3 regions of the Novosphingobium sp. HR1a genome follow, and region 2 is predicted to be linked to each of the others. Evidence: riboswitches for the same ligand, from Rfam matches in the RefSeq annotation. Region 2 holds a riboswitch; each other region holds the start of a gene.
The links. A riboswitch is a leader RNA that binds a small molecule or an ion and turns the genes downstream of it on or off. The one in region 2 is predicted to bind cobalamin.

Region 1 (4,352 bases), on a different contig from region 2:
CCAGCGTATAGGCCGGGATGCGCCGGGTATTGGCGGCGTCGGAGTACCGCTTGCCGACATACCGCAGGCCCGCGTCCAGATGCAGCGGCTGCACCGGCCGCCATGACAGCCACAGGTTGGCCGCCTTTTCCGCGACGCCGATGGGCATGTTGCCGTCCCGGCTGACCAGCGCGGTGTCGACCAGTTCGTCGAAGTCGTCGTACCGCGCGTTCAGGATCGTGCCGTTGGCGAGCACGCTGAATTCCTTCGTCACCGCCAGTCCGAACGAGGCCTCGACGCCGTAGGAAGATTGCTGTCCGACCTGCACCGACACCGTGGGATCGTTGGCGGATCGGGTCAGGATCTTCTTCTTGACGATGCGATAGCCCGACAGCGTGAACTCGCCGCGTCCGTCCAGGAAAGTCGCTTTGACCCCGGCCTCCCACTGGCGCCCGGTGGAAACGTCGAAGGTGGTCTGCGCCAGCGTCGCCGTGAGGAACGCCGTCACCGGGTCCGCCGCCGCCGAATACTGCGCATAGAGCGAGATCGTGTCGCTGGGGTTGTAGACCAGCCCCGTGCGCCAGCTGGTGCTCGGATAGCGGGCGGTGTAGTCCGCCGCCGGATCGAGGGCATCGTGCCGCTCGGTCTTCGGACGGTCATAGCGCAGCCCCGTCACCAGTGAGAGCCGGTCGGACAGCGAGAGCCGGCTTTCGCCGAACAGCGCCCATTGCTGCACATCGGTCTTGTACTTGTAGCGGGTGCCGAATGTGCCGTCGAGGAACGTGCCCGGCGTATAGTCGCAAGGATCGACGAGGTCGAAGCGGCTGTTGGGCGAACTGTCGGTGCGCAGCAGCGAGCCGGTGTTGTACTCGCCGCCCAGGCTCAGGCGGTGGTCCATGCCAAGCAGTGTATGATCGAACACCGCGTTGAAGCGGTCGCCCCACTGTTTCGTCTTGTAGACAATCTCCAGATAGCTCGAGCGGCGGATCTGGTCGCCGGACCAGGCATAGCCCTCGGCATTGCGCCAGTGCTTGAAGCCGGTGAGATAGTAGGCGACGTTGGTGATCGTCACCCCCTCGGCCGGTGTCCATTCGGCCTTGGCCTGGGTCCAGGCATCGTCGAAACGCAGCGAGCGGTCGGCGATGTTGTAGTTCTTCTTGCGGATGTCCCGCACCAGCTTGCCGTCTCGCAGCGGAGTGCCGTACCAGATCGTCGGGTCGAGGTCGGCGCGGTCGTGCGTCAGCGTCAGCACGAGGTCGTCGCGCGCCTGCCAGCGCAGCGCCGCCGAAAGCGCAAGACTGCGCGATTGCCCGCGCTCCATCCACCCGTCCGAACGGTTGTAGCTGAGATCGACGCGGTACGAGAGCCTGTCTCCGATCGGCCCGCCGATCCCGCCCGCCGCCGCATAAGTATCGAACGAACCGCCGCTGAGACGGACCTCGCCTTCGAACTGCTCGGTATTGGGCTTCTTGCGCACGACGTTGATCGCGCCGCCGATGCCGCCCTCTCCATAGAGGACCGAGGCCGCACCGCGCAGGACCTCGATCCGCTCGGCCATCCACGGGTCGGCGGGGAAGGTCTGCGTGGTCGTCGTGTAGACGCGCATCCCGTCGTAGAGCTGCATCACCGAGGTGTAGCCGGTGAACCCGCGCGAACTCAGCGAGTAACCGAAGGCCGAGCTGTTGTTGATGAGCCCCGGCGCGCGCGCGGCTGCGGCAACCACGGTGCGGTCGCCCAGGCTGCGGATCATCTCCCTGGTGATGACGTCGACGCTGGCCGGCGTCTGCATCGGCGTGAGGCCGAGGCGGCTGGAGGCGTCGGCCTGCTGGCCGAGTTGCAGGACACCCGCCTTGCGCGCGGTGACGACGATGTTGCCCGCATCCGTGTTATTGGCATTCTCCGGCGCCGTCTCGGCGGCTTCCTGCGCCTCAGCCGAAGTCGCGGACATGCCAAGCATGCAGAATGACGCGCCCGAAGCGATCAGGCCGGAAAGAAGCGATCTCGTATTCATGTTGTAACCCCCGTTGCGTTTCCCAGTCGAACGGACAGGTTCCCGCGCAAGGGACGTCCCCCGCGCGGGCGCAGCGGCGGGAAGCGGGCGCGAACGAGCGACCGGCGAAACCCGCCGTTGCGGCCTGGCCGCAAGTTCGTCGCTCAGACGGAGTACACCGTGCCGCGGCCATCCCCTGGACCAAGGCAAGAGCGACCGGACGCTGGCAGGTCTCCTGGCTAACGGGTCGTCGCGCGATGCACGGCCTTCCCAGGCCTCGCAGGAGTTAGCGTCCGGCCCAGTGGCTGCGGCAGGGCACATTGGCCTGCCGCGATATGCATCGCGCTCACCGCTTACAGTTGCAGGGACAGCCTCGGCTTCGAGGGGTAGCCCCTCTCACCGCGTTCCCTTTTAAGCCCCTTTCGGAAGGCACCAACGCGATCGTGTCCCCCTTTTCGGAGGGACGGGCGGGGGATTATTCGCTGCGCGCACGATTTGCAAGCCGTTCGCGTGGGGCCTTCCGAAAGCCCGTCCTGCGAGTTTTCGGTTGCAACCTTGCTTTTCATTTTGGGCAACCCGTGCAATTTGCGGTGCCGATGACTGATCCACGACTCACCCTGATGGAAGCCATAGCCACGCGAAAGTTCGTGACGGCGCGCTACAACGGCAACACGATCACGCTTGCCCCGCACATGCTGTTCGAAAGGCACGGCGATCTTGTCGTCAGTGCCATGAACCCCGCGAAGGCACGCCGCAGCGACGAGGAGCCGGGTCTCGGCCAGTTCAAGCTGGCGGGCCTCTCGTCGATGGAACTGCTGAACGAGCACTTCGAGCCTCTGCCCTCGTACGACGGTACGCCCCCGCGCAGCGATGATTCCCTGATCCTTTCGGTCTGATCGCCCGATATCGCCAAGGTGATCGGCGGGTAGCTTCTAAAGTGTGCCCCATGTCTTCATGATCCCTTCCGAACGCCGCGCGATGACGCGGCACGGGATGAGGGAGAAGACATGCAGGCGCAGGACATCGTCGCAGCGGCAAGCGAACGGACCGGATTGAGCGACTTCGGCGATCCCGCGATCCTCGAAGGGCTTGGCGTGCTGCTGAAGTCCTACGAGGACGAAGCCAGATTTACTGAAGCCGGGATGGCGCGATCGGTCGATGCACTAGTCGCCGCGATGGCGAACCGGATGCGGGTGGAAGACTGGCTGGCGCGCCACCCCGAACTTCTGGAGCGCCCGGTCGAGAAGCCGCTGTTCGTCTTCGGCCTTCCGCGCACCGGCACCACGCTGGCGATCAACCTGCTGGAAGCCGACCCGGCGCGCCGCGCGTTCCTGCGCTGGGAAGCGTTCGATTCGGTGCCGCCGCCGCTGGTGCAGGAACTTCACGCCGGTCCCCGTCACGATGCCTGCCAGACGCGAACGCTGCAGGGGCTGAAGTACGCGCCGCAGATCGCCGCGATCCATTACGAGGAGGCCGACAGCCCGACCGAGTGCCAGTTCGCCATGGCGCCGTCGTTCTGCGCGCAGCTCTACGATTCCCAGGCGGACATTCCGGGCTACCACCGCTGGTTCCTGGACGAGGCCGACTACGCGCCCGCCTTCCGCTACGAAAAGCGGCTGCTGCAGCTGCTTCAGGCCAATGCCCCGGGGCGCTGGACGCTCAAGAACCCCTGGCACCCGTTGTTCCTCGATGCCCTGACGGCCGAGTTTCCTGACGCGCAACTGGTCATGACGCACCGCGATCCGGTCGAAGTGCTGGGCTCGGCCTGCAGCCTCGTCAAGGAAGTGCGGCGGATGTACAGCGATCAGGTCGATCTTCGGGCCATCGGAGAGAATCTGTTGGAGACGTTCGACCTGATGATCGCGCGGTCGAACGCCTTTCGTGCGAAGCACGGGCACGATGCGATCTTCGACGTGCAGTATCGCGATCTGGTGCGCGACCCGCTCGCCACGGCGCAGGGCATCTACGAAAGGTTCGACGAGCCTTTCACGCCGCAAGCCCGCGCAGCCATGGAAGCCTACCTGGCTGCAAACCCCAAGGGCAAGCACGGCAAGCACGAATATGACCTGGCCGAATTCGGCCTCAGCCGCGAAGGCGTCCGCGAGCACTTTCGCGACTATATCGAGCAGTACGAGATCGCGGTGCGGGCGTGATCGATACGGGTGAAGGCATCGTCACCTGACCCTGCTTCGTCATCCCCGCGAAGGCGGGGACCCATCTGACGATCGTGCAACAGGCGCCGTCAGGAGATGGGTTCCCACTTCACGGTAATGACGGTGATATGTTGGAGACGGATGCGCGTAGGCCGCGCAACTGCGTGGGCGACTGGCCGAACCAGCGCCTGCAGCTGCGGGAGAATACTGCCTGTTCCGCGAACCCCAGC
Region 2 (4,352 bases):
AAGGGGGTGAAATGGCGGAAAATCGCCTGTTTGTTCACCTGTCGGCAATGTTGCGAAAGGGTTTAGCGGCGCTGGGGATGGTATCGAACGGGGATATGGCGAGCGCAAGTCGCTTTGGGTGCGACTCGTCGAAACTCTCATCCTCCCTGTCGCGAAGCGATGGGGAGGGGGACCGGCGACGTAGTCGGTGGTGGAGGGGGATTGCAACCCACCCCTCCGTCAGTCGCTTCGCGACTGCCACCTCCCCATCGTTTCGCGACAGGGAGGATTAAGCGTTCAACTCGCGAGGCGCTTTGCCAGCGCGGCGGCCATGCGGCGGTCGAGGTGGCGGCATATGCTCAGCCAGCGGGCACGTGCGGCGGTGTCGCCGCGTTCATGGGCGGCCTCGGCCTCGACGCGGGCCTGTTCGGCGGCGGAGAGGCCGTGGCGTGCGAAATGCATGAGGGCTTCGGCAATGCCGGCGTCGATCTCGGCGGCAGGCTTGCTCTCGATGGAGCGCAGGCTAGGGCGCGGGAGAAGGGGGCCGTTGTCGTTGACCGCGCCCAGCGGCGCGCCGGTGCAGAGCACTCCGGCAATGGCCGGCATCGTCCCGTTCATGGCGGCGGCGAAGCGGATGGTCATGGGCGGATAGTCTCTCTTCTTGGTGGGTGTCGACGGATCAACCCTCTACCCCGGCAGCGATGAACCCATCATGCAGGGACGTGGTTTCTCAAGTCTTGACGATACCACCTAGGGACATTCCCCGGGTGCCTCCGTTGCAATCGATTATCTTCAATTTGCGGGCTGGGTGATCCAGCGGCCGGAGTTTGCGTACTCGGCCTTGATGCCCTGCGAACCCGGCAGATTCCGGGCGGTATAGAGCGAATCCCCGCCGCGCTGCTGCACTTCGCTGGAATAGGCGGGGCTGGGCTGGATGGGCATGGTCGGGCTGGTTGCCTGCGCGACCGGCTCTGCCTTCACGGGCTGGGCCGTGCCGAATGCGCGCTGGACGGCGAGCGGGTCGAGCGCCGCTGCTGCAGCGGCGGCATCGGCGCTGTCGTCATGGCGATGCGGAGCGGCCATCGGCTCGCCGCCGAGGTAGGCGAAGCGGAACGTCGCCGCGCTGCCCGCCGCGCCGCGCAGCGCGTAGAAGCGGTGCGCGCCGATGGTGGAAAGGTACTGCAGGCTCGGCGCCCAGTAGGGGTGCACCTGGACAGTATGATAATGCGTGGCGAGGCCGATCGGCGTGTAGACGTAGCCTGCCAGCGCCTGGCGCGCGACGTTTTCGGCGCGGTCCCAGAACATGCGCTGCGGGCGACGGGCGAGCGAGCCGTCGCAGGTGAACGAGAACTGGCAGCCTGTCGAACGTTCCGACCCCTCGTAGACGACGCCGCAGACGGTCTTGGGATAAGCCGGGTGGGCCATGCGGTTGAGCACGACCTGCGCCACCGCGCGCTGGCCCGCATCGGGCTCGCTCGCGGCTTCGTAGTAGATCGCGGCAGTCATGCACTGCAGCGCGCGGGTGCGGTCGACGCCGGAGTTGTCGATGTAGATCGGCCGCGCGGTAGCCAGCGGGCCGGAGACGCTGTCGTCGGCGTCGGAGCGGATGCCTTCGCCGACCTGAAGCGGGGCCTTCTCGGCTTCGAGGTAATAGAAGGCCGAACCGGGGAAGCTGGCGCCTGCCTGCTCGAACGGCATGGGCAGTGCTTCGGCGCCTTGCGAGGCGGCGTCGGCGATGGCGAAGCTGTCCCAGCCTTCCGGCGCGGCGAAGGCGGGAAGGGCGACGGCGGCGAGCGCGGTCACGGCGAAAGTCCAGCGGCGGCGCAGGACGACCGGGCGGTGGCCGACACCGCGGGCGCGGCGCGGATAGCGGCCGACGAAATCGCGCGGGCGTTCGAACGGAGCGCCTTGCGAATCCATCACCGGCGCCGGGGCGGCGTCTGGTCCGGGAATGGAAGGGGCAGGGCTCACTCGGTTCCTTTCGGCCGCAATTCGGCAGCACCGGCCTAGCCTGTGCCCGGTGCGCGCGCATCCGGGCATTCCGGGCCGTCCCGTTGCGGTACAGCCACGCTCTGTACGCTTAAGGGCTTAAGATTTGGCTGCGCCTCGTCGTCCCGGACTTGATCCGGGACCGCTGGCCGTGAACGGCCGCCCTTGCGGCGTGGCGCCTTGCCCATGGCTCGCGCCTAAAGACCGCCACCGGCCCCGGATCGAGTCCGGGACGACGAATGCTTGCCAACCCCTGTATGCCGCACTATCCGCGCGGTTACGTCATGGGTTGCCCGCAAGGGCCTAAGAGGGAAGCCGGGTGCGAATACCGGCGCTGCCCCCGCAACTGTGACCGGGGAGGCCGCCTCCACCATGCCACTGGCCCGTATGAGGGCCGGGAAGGCGGATGGCGCGACTGACGATCCGGGAGCCAGGAGACCTGCCCGAGACGGTCGTTCCGCAGCCGGACGGGGTTCTTCCGGGTGCAGCGAGTGTGACGCGCCATGAGGAAGGCGCGCATGCCTCCGCCGTGAACGGCACAAGCACGTTCAAAGGTTCGGAGGACATATGAAGTATCTGTTTCTGCTCGGCACCGCGCTTGCCGTGAGCACCCCCGCGATGGCGCAGGACGCGGTTGCGATCGGCGAGCAAATGGCGGCGGGCGACCGTGCGATGGCGCGCACCGACATCACCGTCACCGCGACCCGTGAGCCGACGCCGATCACCCAGGTCGGCCAGTCCGTCAGCGTCGTCACCCGCGACCAGATCGAGCGCACGCAAGCGACCACCGCCACTGACGTGCTTGCCCGCATCCCCGGCATCTCGACCGTGCAGTCGGGCGGTTTCGGCCAGCCCGCGAGCGTCTTCGTGCGCGGCGCCGAGAACGCGCAGTCGCTGGTGCTGATCGACGGTGTGCGCATCAACGATCCCGGCGACGTCGGCGGCGGCTTCGACTTCGGCGCGCTGCCGATCGGCCAGTTCGACCGTGTCGAGGTCGTGCGCGGTTCCTCGGGCGTGCTGTGGGGCAGCCGCGCGGTGGGCGGCGTCATCAACTTCATCACCGCCCGCCCGACCGAGCAGTGGACCGCGCGCGGCCAAGCCGAGTATGGCTGGCGCGACCGCAAGCAGGCGAGTGTCTCGGCGGCGGGTCTCGTCGGCCCGGTCGGGCTGACGCTGGGCGGCAACTGGCTCAAGGGCGACGGCTTCTCGGCCTTCAACGAGCGCCGCGGCGCCACCGAGAAGGACGGCTTCGAGAGCAAGAGCGCCAATGCCCGCGCCTCGATCGAGTTCGCGCCGGGCCTCTCGGCCGATGCGGGCGGGTTCTACACCAAGGCGAACTACGACTACGACAACACCGGTGCCGATGCCCTCAACGTCGGGATGAAGCGCGATACGCTGGGCTATGCGAACCTGCGCTATGCGGGCCTCGACGGAAGGCTGAACGCGCGCGTCGGCTATGGCATCAACGACACGCGCCGCATCTCCGATGACGCGGTGTTCGGCCCCTACACCACCAACGGCCGCACCGAGCGCTTCGAGGGCCAGGTCAGCTTCGCACCCATAGAGGAGGCCAGCGTGCTGGTCGGCGGCGAGACCGAGAAGCAGAAGTTCGACGACAATTACGGCTCGAAGGATTCGACCACCATCGACAGCCTGTTCGGCAACCTGACGCTGCGTCCGTTCACCGGCCTGACGCTGAACGGCGGCCTGCGCTACGACGACAACTCGGACTTCGGCGACCGCACGACCTTCGCCGCCAACGGCGCCTGGGTGATCGGCGGCGGCGACAGCGCCCCGGTCCTGCGGGCCAGCTACGGCGAGGGTTTCAAGGCGCCCTCGCTCTACCAGCTCTACACCAACGCGGGCTTCCGCGCGCTCGATCCCGAGACGTCGAAAAGCTGGGATGTGGGCCTGGAGCAGCCCTTCGCGGAAGGGACCGGCCGCTTCACGGTGACCTACTTCGATCGCAAGACGAAGAACCTGATCGACTACGACCTTGCGAACTTCAATTACTACAATGTCGGCCGGTCGCGGGCGCAGGGTGTGGAACTGGGGATGCAGGTGACCGACTGGCAGGGCTTCGACGTGAACCTCGCCTATACCTACCTCGACGCCGTCAACGAGGACACCGGCGCGCAGCTGGCGCGTCGTCCGAAGAGCAATCTCTACGCCAGCATCGACAAGGCGTGGGCGGTCGGTCTGAAGCTGGGCGCGGACCTGCGCGTCGGCGGCGGGCGCTACGACGATACCGCGAACACACAGTACGTTGGCGGCAACGTAGTCGTGGGCCTGCGCGGCGCCTTCGCGGTGACGCACAACGTCGAGGTCTATGGCCGCGTCGAGAACCTGTTCGACGAGCATTACGAAGTGGTGCGCACGTACGG
Region 3 (4,352 bases), on a different contig from region 2:
GCGTGGAATAGCTTGATGATGCCTTCGCAGTGCAGCGATTCGTCACGCACCGACCACGAGACGATCTGGCCCATGCCCTTCATCTTGTTGAAGCGCGGGAAGTTCATCAGCATCGCGAAGCTGGCGAACAGCTGCACGCCCTCGGTGAAGCCGCCGAACATCGCCAGTGTGCGGGCGATGTCCTCGTCGTTGTCGACGCCGAATTTCTGCAGGTAGTCGTGCTTGTCCTTGAGTTCCGAGTACTCAAGGAACGCGCCGTACTCGCTCTCGGGCATGCCGATGGTGTCGAGCAGGTGCGAATAGGCCGCGATGTGCACCGTCTCCATGTTGGAGAAGGCGGTGAGCATCATCTTGATCTCGGTCGGCTTGAAGACGCGCGCGTACTTCTCATGGTAGCAGTCCTGCACTTCCACGTCGGCCTGCGTGAAGAAGCGGAAGATCTGGGTGAGCAGGTTGCGCTCATGATCCGAGATGTTCTGCACCCAGTCGCGGCAGTCCTCGCCCAGAGGCACTTCCTCGGGCAGCCAGTGGACCTGCTGCTGGATCTTCCAGTAGTCGTAAGCCCAGGGATATTCGAAGGGCTTGTAGGTCTTGCGGGCTTCGAGAAGGGACATGGGCGGCTCCGGTGGATCGTCTGAAATTGCGTTCGCCCACAACGCTTTCACGCTTGGGCGGAAAGGCCAGAGATAGGCAAGATCGCGCGCAAATCGAGTGCGTGAATCATCTTCCCACAGGAATATGTGGGGGCAAGGAAAAAGTGCAGCCCCAAGGGGTTGTGGGTGTGATTAATTTCGCCGCCCTCGCATGAATCCCCGGATTGTGCCGGTCAGAGGACTTCGGCGACGCCTTTCAGGCTCTCTCGCGGCTTGTCGATCGCCTGCGCTTTCAGCTGATGCACGCGCGGGATCGAAACTTGCAAGACCTCGGCGATCTCGGCGAGGTTCAGTTCCTCCACGAAGTAGAGCTGCACGATCAGCTTGAGCCGGTCCGGCAGGTCGGTGATCGCCGCGATGACCGCGCCGCGCATCTCGGCGTCGACCAGCATCGCGAAGCTGTCAGGCGTTTCCGTCGCGAAAGTCATCCACTGGTCGGAATAGACCTCATCGATCGGCTCGAAACGCATCGGGCGGGCAGCATCCTGCAGCGAGACCAACTCACCCTCGCCCATGCCCATCGCCTGCGCCAGTTCGTCAGGCCGGGGATCGCGGCCGAGCCAGCCCCGAAGCTGCGTCTCCTTGTGCGCCAGCATGCGGCGGCGCTCGGACGTGCCGCGCGTGCCCTGCACGTTGCGGCGCACAAGATCGACCATCGCCCCCCGCACCCGCATCTTGGCATAGGCGGCGAAGCCGTCCTCGGTCGGCAGATCGTGTTTCTGCGCGCATTCGGTGAGCGCGACGAGGCCGACCTCCACCAGATCCTCCAGTTCGATCCCCGGACGCCCGGTGCCGTGAACGTGCCAAGCCGGCCACTTGACCATCGGCAGGAAGCGGCGGACCACGAAGCCCTCTCGCGCACTTGGGACGACCTGTTCGCCACGATGGACGCGATGGTCTTTTTCGCCATGCCAGGCGCGATCCAGGTTTCGGGCGACACCGCCGAGGGCCGCTGCCACGTACGCGAGATCGCCCGGATCGAGGGCAAGGTGATGAAATTCGCCGCCCGCTACTTCGACGACCTCGTCCGCCACGACGGCCGCTGGCGCTTCGCCCGGCGCACATACGCGATGAACATCGCCGAATAGCCCCCTCTTGCGGCGGAGCAGGCGCGCGATTAGGAAGGCCGCGCCGAAGCGTTCACCTTGAGCATTTCGGCGAAAGATCGCGCCGGTGCCCCGCAAGGGGCTTAAAAGGGAACGCGGTGAGGATGTTCTCATCCGAATCCGGGGCTGTCCCTGCAACTGTAAGTGGCGAGCGCGATGCATAGGCCGGTGCCCCGAAGGTGGTCGCCGGCAGCCACTGGGCCGGACGCTGCGACATGCGAGGCCACGGGAAGGCCATGCATCAAGCGATGACCCGCGAGCCAGGAGACCTGCCTGCGTCCGGTCGCTCTTGCCTTGGTCCAGGGGATGGCCGCGGCACGGTAACTTCCGTCTGAGCGACGCAACGTGCGGCGGGGGCCGCATCGGCGCGAGGGACGCCGGGCGCTGCCGCGTCCGTCCGGGGCCTCCCGTGCCGACCGCGCCGAGTGCGCGGCACGCCCCCGTCAGGTCGCTGACGCGAAGACGGATCAGAACGCCGATGTCGCCCGCGAAAACCTCTCTCAAGAGCCGGATAACCGTGCTCTTTTTTCTGCTCGTCGCCGCCAACCTGGTCGTCTGGGGCTGGGCGTTCAGCCTGTTCCACGCCAGCCCGGTGATGCTGGGCACCGCCCTCCTCGCCTGGAGCCTCGGCCTGCGCCACGCGGTGGACGCCGACCACATCGCCGCCATCGACAACGTCACTCGCAAGTTGATGCAGGAAGGCCAGCGCCCGATCACCGTGGGCCTTTGGTTTGCGCTCGGCCATTCCGCCATCGTCCTGATCGCCGCGACCACCATCGCGCTGGCAGCAGGCACTCTCGATGATTTCGAGGCATTCGGCCGTTCGGGCGGGGTGATCGCGACGATCATTTCCGCCTGCTTCCTGTTCCTGATCGCGATCATGAATCTCGCGATCCTGCGCGGGGTCTGGCAACGCTTCGTCGAGGTGCGGCGCGGCGGGACCTATGCCGAGGAAGACCTCGACATGCTGCTCGCCGGACGCGGGCTGATCGCGCGAATCCTGCGCCCCGTGTTCCGGCTGGTGCGCCATGCCTGGCACATGGCGCCGCTCGGCTTCCTGTTCGGCCTCGGTTTCGACACCGCCACCGAAGTCGCCATCCTCGGCCTCTCGGGCGCGCATGCGGCGGACGGCGTTTCGCTGGGGTCGGTGCTGGTGTTCCCGGTGCTGTTCGCGGCGGGCATGGCCCTGCTCGACACCGCCGACGGCGTCATCATGCTGGGGGCCTACGAATGGGCCTTCGTCAAGCCGATCCGCAAGCTCTACTACAACATCGTCATCACCGCGATCTCGGCCATGGTGGCGCTGGTGATCGGCTCGATCCAGACCGCCGCGCTGCTGTCGGACAAATTCGGGCTGGAGGGCGGCGTGTGGTCCGGGGCGGCCTCGCTTTCGGAGCAGTTCAACACGCTGGGCTTCCTGATCGTCGGCCTGTTCGTGGTGTGCTGGTTGCTGAGCTGGGCCGTGTACCGCTGGGGCGGTCTGGACACGGTGGAAGTGGGGGCGGCGGCCAGCCCACCCCGCTGCGACTAGGGCGTAAACGAGCAAGTCTCGCCCCCCTCCCGCTTGCGGGAGGGCAATCCCTTTCTGCTCCCCTCCCGCTTGCGGGAGGGGCTGGGGGTGGGTCTTTTACCACGCAAGAAAGCCCGGCGGTCATGGGGAACCACCGGGCTTTCCGAACCTTCCGGGATAGGAAGGTTCTATATTTCAGTCCGTTATCAGCGCAGCAGCGAGAGGACGTTCTGCTGGCTCTGGTTGGCCTGTGCGAGCATCGCGGTGGATGCCTGGCTGAGGATCTGCGCCTTGGCCATCGCGGTGGTTTCGGCCGAGTAGTCGGCGTCCTCGATACGGCTGCGGGCGTCGGACAAGTTGGTGGTGGTGTTGGTCAGGTTGTTGATCGCCGATTCGAGGCGGTTCTGGCCGGCACCCAGCGAGGCGCGGGTGGCGTTGACGTCCGACAGCGCGGCATCGACGTTGGTAAGCGTGGTCGCCGCCTTCGTGGCGTCGGTCACGTCGAGGGCGGTCGCCGAAACCTTGGTGCCGTCGATCGCCTTGGAGGTCAGCCCGACCTGCTGGCCGCCCTGCGAACCGGTCTGGATGTTGAAGGTGAGGTCGGCGCCGGCGGTGGTCGAGATCAGCGTGTTGCCGTTGAACTTGGCCTGCGTGAAGCTGTCGTTGATCTGCGTGGTCAGCGCCGAGACTTCCTGCTGCATCGCCGCGCGGTCCGAGGTCTGGTAAGTGCCCGAGGCCGACTGGATCGCCAGTTCGCGCACGCGCTGCAGCATGTTGCCGACTTCCGACAGCGTGCCTTCGGCGGTCTGGGCCAGCGAGATGCCGTCGTTGGCGTTGCGGATGCCTTGGCTCATGCCGCGGATCTGCGAGGTCATCGAGGTCGAGATGGCGAGGCCCGCCGCGTCGTCCTTGGCCGAGTTGATGCGCTTGCCGGTCGACAGGCGCTCCATTGCGGTACCAAGGGCCTTGTTGGCCGAATTCGATGCGTTCGAGGCGCGGATCGCGCTGATGTTGGTGTTGATGACTAACATTGTGCGTGTTCCCGTGAAGTGTCCCGTTGGTCCCGGCGGGTGGGTTTCCAGC

Region 1: it holds a riboswitch for cobalamin, as region 2 does, so the genes downstream of both, HWN72_RS26040 (TonB-dependent siderophore receptor) here and HWN72_RS11895 (TonB-dependent siderophore receptor) in region 2, are expected to answer to the same signal.
Region 3: it holds a riboswitch for cobalamin, as region 2 does, so the genes downstream of both, HWN72_RS13660 (HoxN/HupN/NixA family nickel/cobalt transporter) here and HWN72_RS11895 (TonB-dependent siderophore receptor) in region 2, are expected to answer to the same signal.

What each region holds. Positions count from the first base shown of each region.
Region 1 covers NZ_JABXWS010000098.1:15,213-19,564, reverse strand. The annotation lists gene HWN72_RS26040 (TonB-dependent siderophore receptor) at 1-1,990, opposite strand, end outside; cobalamin riboswitch at 2,177-2,421, opposite strand; gene HWN72_RS26035 (hypothetical protein) at 2,566-2,865, shown strand; gene HWN72_RS26030 (sulfotransferase) at 2,977-4,122, shown strand; gene HWN72_RS26025 (AraC family transcriptional regulator) at 4,232-4,352, opposite strand, start outside.
Region 2 covers NZ_JABXWS010000047.1:154-4,505, reverse strand. The annotation lists gene HWN72_RS11905 (hypothetical protein) at 277-621, opposite strand; gene HWN72_RS11900 (cell wall hydrolase) at 772-1,950, opposite strand; cobalamin riboswitch at 2,238-2,430, shown strand; gene HWN72_RS11895 (TonB-dependent siderophore receptor) at 2,536-4,352, shown strand, end outside.
Region 3 covers NZ_JABXWS010000051.1:20,316-24,667, forward strand. The annotation lists gene HWN72_RS13645 (ribonucleotide-diphosphate reductase subunit beta) at 1-614, opposite strand, end outside; gene HWN72_RS13650 (sigma-70 family RNA polymerase sigma factor) at 827-1,498, opposite strand; gene HWN72_RS13655 (nuclear transport factor 2 family protein) at 1,538-1,741, shown strand; cobalamin riboswitch at 1,808-2,051, shown strand; gene HWN72_RS13660 (HoxN/HupN/NixA family nickel/cobalt transporter) at 2,238-3,290, shown strand; gene HWN72_RS13665 (flagellin) at 3,476-4,300, opposite strand.